Regions from separate parts of the Cytobacillus sp. FSL H8-0458 genome, predicted to be linked through region 1. Evidence: riboswitches for the same ligand, from Rfam matches in the RefSeq annotation. Region 1 holds a riboswitch; the other holds the start of a gene.
The links. A riboswitch is a leader RNA that binds a small molecule or an ion and turns the genes downstream of it on or off. The one in region 1 is predicted to bind thiamine pyrophosphate.
Positions count from the first base shown of each region.

Region 2: linked by a shared signal. The riboswitch ahead of NYE23_RS14470 (YkoF family thiamine/hydroxymethylpyrimidine-binding protein) and the one ahead of NYE23_RS08805 (3-oxoacyl-ACP reductase) in region 1 are both predicted to bind thiamine pyrophosphate.

Region 1 is NZ_JBBOBR010000001.1:1,817,607-1,823,645, reverse strand. It holds gene NYE23_RS08825 (exodeoxyribonuclease III) at 1-350, opposite strand, end outside; gene thiE (thiamine phosphate synthase) at 455-1,114, opposite strand; gene thiD (bifunctional hydroxymethylpyrimidine kinase/phosphomethylpyrimidine kinase) at 1,098-1,925, opposite strand; gene thiM (hydroxyethylthiazole kinase) at 1,928-2,743, opposite strand; gene NYE23_RS08805 (3-oxoacyl-ACP reductase) at 2,757-3,518, opposite strand; TPP riboswitch at 3,624-3,736, opposite strand; gene NYE23_RS08800 (OsmC family protein) at 3,852-4,301, shown strand; gene NYE23_RS08795 (Cof-type HAD-IIB family hydrolase) at 4,340-5,089, opposite strand; gene NYE23_RS08790 (CBO0543 family protein) at 5,232-5,747, shown strand; gene NYE23_RS08785 (sigma-70 family RNA polymerase sigma factor) at 6,035-6,039, shown strand, end outside.
Region 2 is NZ_JBBOBR010000001.1:2,964,732-2,970,770, forward strand. It holds gene NYE23_RS14455 (long-chain fatty acid--CoA ligase) at 1-734, opposite strand, end outside; gene NYE23_RS14460 (coproporphyrinogen III oxidase) at 882-2,396, opposite strand; gene NYE23_RS14465 (Cof-type HAD-IIB family hydrolase) at 2,651-3,517, opposite strand; TPP riboswitch at 3,744-3,845, shown strand; gene NYE23_RS14470 (YkoF family thiamine/hydroxymethylpyrimidine-binding protein) at 4,225-4,830, shown strand; gene NYE23_RS14475 (ECF transporter S component) at 4,832-5,428, shown strand; gene NYE23_RS14480 (ABC transporter ATP-binding protein) at 5,412-6,039, shown strand, end outside.

The sequences.
Region 1 (6,039 bases):
GGTAGGCGGGCCAGATCCCGCTTCGAATTCGGCGTATAGACATTCACGAGATAAAAGCCTTCATACTCAAGCGTGAGAATTCTGCCTTCAGGTTCTGTTTCATCATCGCCCAACCCGTAGCGGACAGAAATCGGCTCTTTTTTCGTAAAAACAGCTGTCCCAGAATACCCTTTTTTCAGAGCATAATTCCAATATTGGTGATAGCCATCCAGGATGAGATCAATCTGTCCCTCCTGCAATTTGGACTCCTGGATGCAAAAGATGTCTGCATCCACCTCTTTGAAGTAATCTGTGAAGCCTTTTTTCACACAGGCCCTAATGCCATTCACATTCCATGATACGAGTTTCATTGCTGTTATATCTCCTTATGTTAAAAAATATGCCTGATTACTACATTACCATGGACATTCCTAATCTGCACAGTTTAAGGATTGAAACTTGAACGGCAATTGAACTAATGGACATTTCTCATTACTGCTTCTTTTAGCTCCCTGGCTGATTGTTCCGGGGAATCCGCCTGGCTGATTGCCGTAATGACTGAAACACCTTCTGCTCCTGCATCCATTATGGGAGGTGTATTTTTAGCATTAATTCCCCCAATCCCTACCACAGGAATCTGGATATCAGCAGCTCTCAATTCTTTTAAAAAAGTAAGACCCTGAACAGCTTTGGCATCTTTCTTTGTGCTTGTGGGATAAATAGGGCCAATGCCGAGGTAATCTGCCCCCTGCCGGATCGCTTCTTTTGCTTCAGTCATATTATGCACGGAGACGCCAAGGATTTTGCCGCCAATTTTCCTGCGGACCACATCTGCCGGTTCATCCTCCTGGCCTATATGGACGCCATCTGCGTTGAGACTGAGGGCCAATTCAATGTCATCATTTACAATAAAAGGAACATTGCTCTCTTTACAGATTGCTTGAAGCTCTTTTGCGAGAGTCTCCTTTTCATGGCCGTGCAGGCATCCTGCTCCTTTTTCACGGAATTGAAACAGGGATATGCCCCCTTTAATTGCTGATCGGAGAATATCTTCAGGATTTTGATGACAATTAACGCTCCCCATTATGAAATATACTTTTAGCCAATCTCTCATTTGCTTAGTATTGACTCCCATGAACGAGGTTCTCCTTTTTCTTAGCATTATAGGCCCAATGATTGGTTGGTCCATGACCACTGCCAATTCTTAAGTCATGTTCAATTGCTGCCTGGATAAATTGCTTTGCCCGATCAACAGCATGTGGCACAGAAAAGCCGTCAGCGAGTCCGGCGGTAATGGCGGCCGAAAAGGTGCAGCCAGTACCGTGCGTGTTCACTGTTTCTATTTTTTTACTCTTGAATTCGGTAAAACTTTCACCGTCAAATAATAGATCGGCAGCCATTTTTCCCTCCTCATGGCCGCCCTTAATGATGACATTTCTCGCTCCAAGCCTATGCAGTTCTTTTGCTGCTTTCCGTTTATCATCTATTGAACGAATCGTTGTATCCGTTAAAATCTCAGCCTCGGGAATATTTGGTGTAATGACCATTGACAGCGGAATCAGATGCTTTTTCATCGCTAAAATGGCTTCAGTCTGAAGAAGACTCGCTCCTCCTTTAGCTATCATCACCGGATCAATGACAATATTTTTCCAGCCGTATTTCGTAATCTCCTTTGAAACAGTTTCGATAATCTCTGCACTAAAGAGCATTCCAGTCTTGACTGCATCTGGCCTCAAGTCTTCTCCAATGGATTGGATTTGCGCTGTAACAGCATCGGCGGTCATGGGATAAACTCCCTGCACTCCCCTGGTGTTTTGGGCCGTTACGGCAGTTAACGCTGACATGCCGAATACACCAAGTTCCTGAAAGGTTTTTAAATCTGCCTGAATACCCGCACCGCCGCCGCTGTCTGATCCTGCTATGGTTAATGCTTTGTTCACCTTCATATTTATTCCCCTCCTATCTGACTAAAAGAGCCGCGCAATTCAACATCTGCACCTGAAATAGTATATAAGCTATTTAAGAACTCAATTTGGAAAGTGCCCGGACCTCTGCCATCCGTTTTTTCTGCAGCCATTTCGGCTGCAGAGCCATACACGATCAAGGAAGCAGCTGCCGCTTTTACTGGATCCTTTTCAACAGCTGCGAAAGCTCCAATGACAGAAGTCAAAAGACATCCGGCACCTGTTACTTTCGTTAACAGTGGATGGCCATTGTTGATCATAAGAGTTGAATGTCCATCTGAAACGATGTCTTGTTTCCCTGTAATGACGGTGACTGCACCAAGTTTATTTGCTGCCGACTTTGCGAGCTCAGAAGTGTTTCCCTCTGCTTCTCCGGCATCAACGCCCTTAATATTCCACTGCTGTCCTGCTGCATTGGCAATTTCTGCAGCATTGCCTCTTATGATGTTAATATCTAATTCTTTCATTATTCTATTGGCTGTTTCTGTGCGATAAGCTGTCGCGCCGGCACCAACCGGGTCAAAAACTACCGGCACCCCATGCTGATTGGCTGATTTTCCTGCGATAAGCATGCTTTTCACTTCTTTTTCAGTCAGTGTTCCCATATTGAGAACCAGCGCCCCGGCGATTTTAGCCATATCAGCCGCCTCTTCATGCGCGTATGCCATTACAGGTGATGCCCCAATTGCCAGCAGGCCATTGGCAGTAAAATTGGTTACCACCACATTTGTAATATTATGTACAAGAGGGTTTGACTCTCTTACTTTATCTAATAGACTGCTAATCTCCTGAATGTTCATCTAAAATCCTCCTTTAATTCATCACTAGTCCGCCATCCACAACCAAATTCTGTCCTGTAACTGCCCTTGCCCAGGGAGAAGCGAAGAAGACTATCGCATCTGCCACTTCTGCAGGTTCTGTGACTTTTCTTAATGGAGTCGAGTTTTCGATAATTTCAAAGACTTCCTTAGAGGTCGAAGCACTGGCGTCTGTCGTTTTTAACAAACCGCCCGATACCATATTTGCAGTAATTCCATATTGGCCCAGCTCATTCGCCATATTTCTGGTGAAGCCTAATAAAGCAGCTTTGCTGGTCGTATAGTCATGATAGGGTACAACTGGATGCTGGAATAGGTTGGTGCCGACCGAGATTATCCTGCCAAACTCCTGTTTTTTCATATCTTCAATACCTGCCTGAACTGTGTTCAATGCTCCCAGAATTGCACCTTCCAGCTGATTTTTGTAATCATCCCATTTAATTGTTTCTGCATCTTTTTTTGAAACAGGGTCAAATTGAAAATTCACCAGTGCATTATTGACTATGGTTGTAATGGGTGCTCCAAAGTGTTCCTTCGTCTTTTTAAACATGGATTTCACTTGAACTCTGTCCCGAACATCAGCACGAATGGCAATGGCTGTTTCGCCAATTTCCTTCTGCAAAGCATGGGCTTTTTCCTCGCTATGGAAATAGTTAATGACAATTCTCGCCCCTTCTCTCGAGAATGCTTTTGCTGTTTCTTTGCCCAACCCTCTGCTGCTGCCTGTAATAATGACAATCTGATCGTTAAGATTCATAGAAAATCCTCCTTATTGATAGCCAATTCATTTGTTTTGAGAACAAAATAAAAACCAGATCCGAAATTGGACCTGGCTGAATAATCTATAGAGAATCATGCTTGTTCTCCGAAATTACTACTTTCCTACGCTGGTATGATCCAGATCAGGTCCCAAGGGTAAAAAACAGTCCGGTTTCTTTCTCAGCCCGCGAGCATCGGGCACCCCTAGCAGTAAAACTATTAAGTTGACTATTTTCATCTTAGCCTGAAACGTGAAATCTGTAAAGTCTTGCAATTCTGCCTGTTCCTCTTTAATGTGTAAGGAGAAATACATAACTTGGAGGGTTTAAATATGGCTGAACACCATTTTCATTTAAAAGCTCACTGGCCTGGCCTTCGCAATGATGTGGGAGAAATTGAAACAGGTGGGCTGAAAACAAAGGTATCAATACCGCCCGAAATGGATGGTCCTGGAATTGGAACCAATCCGGATGAAATGCTGCTGGGGGCGGCGGCCACTTGTTATATTATTACCCTGGCAGCCATGATGGAACGCAGCCGGCTTGAGAAAGATGACCTAACGATGGAATCAGTCGGTGTTGTGGATGTGACCAAAGGTGTGATTACCTACAGGAAAATCATTCATCGCCCGGTTATCGTGCTGAAGGCAGATGCCGATGAAAAGGACCATGCACTTGCGCGAAAGCTGGCCCAAAAAGCAGAAGCATCCTGCATGATCTCAAGGGCAATTAAAGGGAATGTGAAAGTCGAGTTGCAGGAAACCGTACTTAGATCAAAGTAGTGAATCAAAAAACCGGCTTAATAGCCGGTTTTTGTTCACTAAAATGCCCATTTTCTGATTGCCTGTGCAACACCGGCTTCATTATTGGTTCCCGTCACTGCATCGGCTGTTTCTTTCACGATTTCCTGGGCATTTCCCATCGCTACTCCCCAGCCTGATTCCTCAATCATGGCAATATCGTTCAAGCTGTCACCCATGGCCATTACATTTTCCATGGAAATGCCCAGAAGCTCTGTTACCTTCTGGATCCCTTTGGCTTTGTTGATGCCCAGAGCATTGACTTCAATATTGGTTAAGCTTGAGTTAGTAATTTCCAGATCGCCTTTTGTCTGCAGTTCCTTATGAATCAGTTCCCTGATGTTATCATCTGAAATATCAAATCCAAATTTGAGCCATTCATGTTCATGGATATTTTCCGGCATTTCGTTGTTCCAGACCTGTTCGCAGCTGGTGGCCCAGAAATTGGTCTTATGTGACTGTGATAAGTTCCACATCCATTCCATAACTTTGGAATCAACGGGAGCTCTTGAGATTGATTCTCCGTCCGGTCCAAATATTTCACTGCCATTAACCGTGATTAAGTAGGAGTTTAATTCCAGGGAATCGGCATGATCGCCTGCTGTAAGCCTTGATCTTCCGGTGCTCAAGATGACTTCAATTCCTTTCTCCTTTGCCTCTTTTATGGCTGCACGGTTCTCTTCAGGAATTTCCCCTTTGGAATTTAATAAAGTTCCATCCATATCGAGAGCAATTAACTTGATCTGCGGTGGAATTTTTGATTCTGTCATGATCCTCTCCCTTTCTTCTATTAACACAATAAAGCCATTATATAGGTAACCCGGCTATCCTTCAAAGACGGTGCTTTTCAGGTGAATATTTTTTTAAAAAATGGCAATACCTGTATGTATTAAATATTAAAGGTGATGTCCTATGTATCTGATACTTGTTATTGTTGTATGGATTTTGTTTGCTTACCGCTTTATTGACTGGTCGCAGTGGAGAAAACAATATCCGACTGTTTTATTTTTTATAGCGATTAATCTTACCTACAACATGCTCTATTTTAATCATACTCTGTGGGCTTTTAGAGGCATTACGGCAGAATGGCTTAATCATTCCATAATTAACTTAGCTTTCACTTATTTTATTACTCCTATGGCTCTGATCATATATCTGCAGCGTTATCCTGAGAATAAAAAACATGGATACATTTACTCTGCTGTATGGATTGGCTTTTTTACGATTATTCAATCTCTGTTTGCCCATAAAGGGATGTATGTGTACGATAACGGCTGGAATGGCTGGCATAATATTTGGCTGAATATCGCTTTGTTTGCAGTATTAAAAGTCCACTACAGAAAACCTGTAATAGCCATGCTCATTTCTCTGCCTGCTGCGGTCATTTTCTACTTATTATTTCCCGTTCCATTGGACAGCCTAAAATAAATGCAAACATGAAGTGAGGTGTAATGGAATGATCATTCAGAACGATTTGTCTGTGTTCTTATTTTTGCTCCTTCTGTTCTTAACCTATGCATTGATGTGGTACTATTTAATTAGGAAAAAAGTGAATAAATAATCCAGGCGCAGACCAAATGGTTTGCGCTTTTTATGTATAATCTTAATAAATGCCAAAAAAATGAAGCGATTTTCCAGTATCTGTCGTCTAACTGTCAGTCAAATAAAGGGCAGCCAAAATTGGCAGCCTGGCATTTAAGCAAGGAGGCAGATATGTGAG
Region 2 (6,039 bases), 1.1 Mb from region 1:
ACAAGAGCGGTTCCAAACCAGACAGCAGCAAACGGCAGCCCCCATGCGTTTACATGGAACATCGGCACTACCGGAAGAGCGATATCTTTCTCACTTACCGCTGCACTGTCTGCCATCCCAAGTGCCATACTGTGGAGAACAATGCCTCTGTGGGAATAGACTACACCTTTAGGGTTGCCTGTAGTTGCTGAGGTATAGCACATTCCCGCTGGTAAATTTTCATCCAGATCATCAGGATATTCATAGGCACCGCTTGCTTCATTGATAAGCGTTTCATAGTGGTATACCGGCGAAAGAGACGTCTCCGGCAATTCTTCTTCATCTGTCATAATAATGAACGCCTTTACCGTCTTCAATTCATCCTTAACCTTCTCAATCAGCGGTACAATGTCAGGATCGATAAGCAGCACTTTATCTTCTGCATGGTTAATAATATATGTAATATGCTGAGGTGAAAGACGGATATTAATCGTGTGGAGAACGGCTCCGCTGCAGGGTATGGCGAAATAAGCTTCCAGGTGGCGATGATGGTTCCATGCCAGTGTCCCGACCTTATCCCCTCTATCTACTCCCAGCTTTTGCAGGCTTTCTGCCAGCTTTCTGGTCCGTTCTGCAATCTCCTTATATGTAAATCTCTGAATTCCGCCGGCCGTTCTTGAAACGACCGTTTTCTTTGGAAAATACTTTTCTGCCCGCTTGATCATTTGCGTCATAGTCAAAGGTGTCTGCATCATCATTACAATTCCCCCTTTTTAGAAAACGCTTACATTTAGAATTATAGAGTTCTATGATCTTTTACCTAATTCATTCTCTTAATTTTCAGGAATTCCTTTAATATTTTTCTTAATTTTCTAAAATATATTTAAAATAAAAATCCCCGCCTATTCGGCAAGGGATTCGTGTTTATTAAATAGCTCTTTTAATATTTTCAATTTCTCATCTGCATAATGTTCAAAACTGTCATTATACGATTTTGGATCCTTCGGGTTTGCAAAATGAGTGATTTTTCCTGTCTCGGGATCAATGAACTTACTGGAAGCCCCGCAGCCAAGCCCGATAATTGTCTGCTGTTCTTCCATTATCATGATGTTATAGATGCTTTCCTGATTTGGAAGGGCATAACCGACATTTTCAAGATTGCCGAGAATATTTTTCTGACGGTAAAGATAATAAGGATAGTAGTTATGCTCTTTTGTCCAATCCTCAGCCATATCCATCATTTTTTCAATTTCTTCCCGGTCAGCAACTTTATATTTTTGCTTGTTCTTTGTCATTTCCGAAGCTCGTTTAAAAGATAAAGTATGAACTGTAAGGGATTCCGGCATTAATTTCTCTGTTTCATCCAGAGTATGCGCAAATTCCCGCACTCCTTCTCCAGGCAGTCCAATGATCAAATCCATATTGATGTTGTTCATCCCCATATTACGGGCCAAATGGAATTTATCCACGGTTTCTTCTACTGTATGGTGACGGCCTATTGCTTTCAAGGTCTCCTGAATATAGGACTGAGGATTGATGCTGATACGATCAATATTCCATTTTTTCAGCACTTCAAGCTTTTCAGGTGTGATCGTATCAGGACGGCCTGCTTCCACAGTGACCTCTCTAATGTTTTCTACATCTGGAAAAGATTCATACATTTCCTCATAAAGCATATCCATCTCTTCTGCCGTAATGCTTGTCGGAGTCCCTCCACCATAATAGACAGTAGTGATTTTTACATTATTTTCTTTCAGCCAATTACCAATTTTGCGCATTTCAAAATGAAGGCCGCCAAGAAATGAGTTAACAGAACCCTGCCTGCCATTAATTGCATATGCGGGAAAAGTACAATACGCGCACTTTGTCGGGCAGAAAGGAATGCCAATATATATGCTTACCTCATTTTTCAAGTCATAAAGATCTGGCACAACAGCAAGCTGCCGGTCTACAATATTCTGCATAAGCTGGATTTTTTCATCTGTAATCAAGTACTCCTCCTTCAGCTGCTGATGAGCTTCCTGGAGAGGTGTCTGATTCTGCATGGCACGGTGAAGCAATTTTGTAGGACGTACCCCCGTTAGAATTCCCCACTTCTGGGTAATGCCCGTCCATTCCTGCAAAACAGTCAGATATACATGTGATACAGCATTCTTCACTTGTTTAAAATTCTCTTTTTCTGACTCAGCCGGAACGAAATTTTTTTCAAAATTGGCTGTAAGATGTCTGCTGTCTTTATCAGTAAGCTCTGCAGCAGCTTTAATGTGTTGTCCTCGCTCAATCTGAAAAGAAATTGTCAGATCTGCTGCAGAATTCTCACCCAGCACCACTTCACATTCTTCAAAAAAGAGGTTCCCAATCAGCCGAAGCGGCCGATGGAATCGTTCATCCTGTATGCCTAAAATTGAAATGTTCAAATCTATCACCTTTTTTTAGAAAATATAATAATCTGCCGGTGTTTCATCTCACTGATGGCAGCTGCAGAGTCTTTATAATTGATGTTGACAAACTCCTTTTAGTGTACAGAAATGGGGAAACAAGGTCAATATCAGGGAAGTGAATACTTTGGATCGCTTTATTTAATTCACTCTTTTTCTATCTTTCTCTTTATCCATTGCCCTAAATCAAAAAAGAGAGCCGATCTGCCTGACCGACTCTCTTTCATTCAATTTTATTTTAACAGATTCATTTTCTTCAGGAAGTCAATTGGATGCTGTTTGCGGAAATGTTCTTTAACCATGTAGCTTACACCGCTCTGGTCATTAGATCGTGTCAGCCAGTCTGCTGCCTTTTTTACATCTGCCGGGGCATTGCCCATTGCCACACCCAGACCGGCGGCTTCAATCATTTCCAGATCATCTTCAGAATCTCCTATGACGACCATTTGGTTTCTGGAAATTCCAAGATGTTCACATAAATAAAGCAAACCATTCAGCTTTGAAACTCCTGAAGGAACAATGTCCATCCTCAGATCATTCAGTTTAATGACTTCTACATTTTCAAACATGCCCCAAATGGCTGTCTTAGCATCCTCAAGGTCTTCTTTATCTTCAAAGTACACTTCAATTTTCGGCGGTGTGACCGGCTCATCTAATATGGTGTCACTTAATGAATCCACAAATTGCTGGGAAAAAAAAATGGGATCGCCGGTTGTAAAAACAGTTTTAGCAAGCATATTGGTATTGAGCTTCGTTTTGTTGGCAAGGGAATATTTTTCGTGCACCAGCCTGATTTGACAGGTAAAGCCTTCAAGCAGGCGCACGATTTCAAACGTTTCATCTTCCTGAATCCTTTTTACAAATATCGGTTTTTCCTGGGAGGCTGCAATATATGCCCCCCTGTGTGTGACCAGCAAAGAATTGATTTTCAATGCTTTAGCCACTTTTTTCGCGGATGGAAAGCTTCTGGAAGTGACAAGTGTTACATAAATTCCCTTTTGCTGAACATATTCTATCGCTTCTTTTGTTGATTTATGAAGTCTTCCATTTGATTGGAGTAGTGTTCCGTCTATGTTTAAAGCAAGCATTCTGTATATCATCCAATTTGCCCCCTATTCTCGGTGTAAAATTGTCCTATTACACTTTTATGAAGGAAAGGACTTGATTAGAACATAACATGGACAATGCGGAAATATTTTCATAGCTTACTGCTTAATGACGGCTATTGTCTGATTTTCCGATCATTTGATATAAAAAATGATAAATTATTCATTTACATTTTGTTTGCTCCGTATTAAGATGGAGTCATTAAAACTGCATATCAAAGTTTTGCACTAGGGGAGCTTTTTGGCTGAGAAGAACAATCCGTTCTGACTCTTATCACCCGATCTGGATAATACCAGCGTGGGGAAGTGCAGGTGAACGGCTATCATTTATAGTGTATTGATAACATTCAACTGCATTTCCTTATGGGAATGCAGTTTTTTATTTTCATTAGGCTCTTTTCGTATAAATTGTTGTTTTTGGCATATTAATGTTGTCCGTTGATTTCCGCTCCAGGCTGCTCGCTTTCCGCGGGGCGGGCGGTGAGCCTCCTCGACGCTTCGCGTCTGCGGGGTCTCACCTGTCCCGCAACTCCCGCAGGAGGTTGAATAAGCTTCCTCGGAAAACACCGCACGAAGAAAATGCGAATGCATTTTTGAGAATCTCGCACCTTCCGCTCCAATCAACTCAGTAAATAAGATACAAAAAGCAACAACTTTGCGAAAATAGCCTTTCATTAAAACTTAAATAGGAGGATGAAAAAATGCAGGAAAATTTTCTATGCGGAACAAGTGAAATTACAGGGTGCAGGTTTTCGATTTACCCCATGACTGACAGGTTTGCTGATGTTATTTTATCAGCTCTAAAAGAAGTGGACACGAGCAAGGTATGGATGGAAACAGATGATGTGAGCACCTGTGTGCGAGGCAGATCTAATCATGTTTTCGATGTGGTCAAAGCTATTTATCTTGAAACAGTTAAGCATGGAGACCATGTAGTATTTAACGGCACTTTTTCAAATGGATGTCCCGGTGATACTGCAGGAGATGCTTATCTTGCTGAGAATGAGGAACGGGCAAATGAAGAATCAGCAGCAGGGATCAGCCAGGAAGTCGCGGTCCAGTTCGCCCTTTATCCGATGGGGATTCCTGATTACATGAATGTCATTATGGACCAGGTCGAGCTTGCAAAGAATCAGGGAACTTTTACTAAAGGGGTGCATTATGCTTCAAGATTAGATGGGGATGCACACTCTGTTTTTAAAACACTTGAGGATGCTTTTGAAAACTGTAAGAAAAGCAATTCTGCGCATATTGTTATGACGGTGAATATGTCTGCCAATAGTCCATCCAAAAAGGAGACTGAATAATATGCTTGAAAAGTGGAAGCTTCGTGAAGTCATTGTTTTGTCTGTACTCGCTGTCGTGTTTGCAGTTGTATACCTGGTATTCATGCAATTTGGCAACGTGCTATATGCAATGTTCGGCTTAATTGGCTATGATCTTATTTTTGGCATTTGGTTTATTGTTTCAATTCTCGCAGCGTACATAATCAGAAAACCCGGGGCAGCTTTCTTATCGGAAACCATCGCTGCAGCGATTGAAGTCATGATCGGCAATGCAGTCGGTCCCCGCCTGATTTTGTCTGGCATGATTCAGGGGATTGGAGCGGAAGCTGTTTTTGCGGCCGCGAAATGGAATAATTACCGGACATGGGTGTTAATTGCTGCCGGCATGGGCTCTTCTGTTACAAGCTTTATTTGGGGCTACTTCATTTCCGGCTATGCGGCCCTCTCACCCGGTTATGTAACTGCTATGTTTTTTGTGAGGCTGATCAGCGGTGCTTTACTAGCTGGATTGCTGGGCAAATGGCTGAGCGAAAGCCTTGCAAAAACTGGGGCATTAAACAGCTTTCCTATTGGAAAAGAGCTGAAAAGGGGAAAATCGGAAAATGGCATTACAGCATAACCGGCACATATTAAAAACTGAACAGCTTTCCTTCAGATATGAAGATGTGGAGAAACCTATCTTTAAAAATGTGCAATTCAGCCTTTATCCAGGGGAAGCAGTGCTACTATTGGGCCCCAGCGGATCGGGAAAAAGCACACTAGCTTTCTGCTTAAATAAATTGTATCCGGAGGCCGTTGATGGCGAATTGGATGGGAGCATTTTATTCAAGGGAAGGAGACTGGAGGAATTCGGCCCTGGTGAAATTAATCAGCACATTGGGATTGTATTTCAGGACCCTGAAAGCCAATTTTGCATGACCACAGTCGAGGATGAGCTGGCATTTGGACTTGAGAATTTGAAAACGCCGCATGAAGAAATCGAGAGTAAGATTGATGAAGCATTGGAGCTTGTTCATCTTTTGCCATATAAACATGCCCCAATCCACAGCCTTTCCGGGGGCCAAAAGCAAAAGCTTGCACTGGCATGTGTTTTATCATTAAAACCGGATATCCTGATTTTGGACGAACCGACAGCAAATCTGGACCCGGCTTCAAGCTATGAACTTACTCGCATCATCAAAGAGCTTAAAGAGAACCTGGCATTTTCCCTTCTAATAATTGAGCACAAGC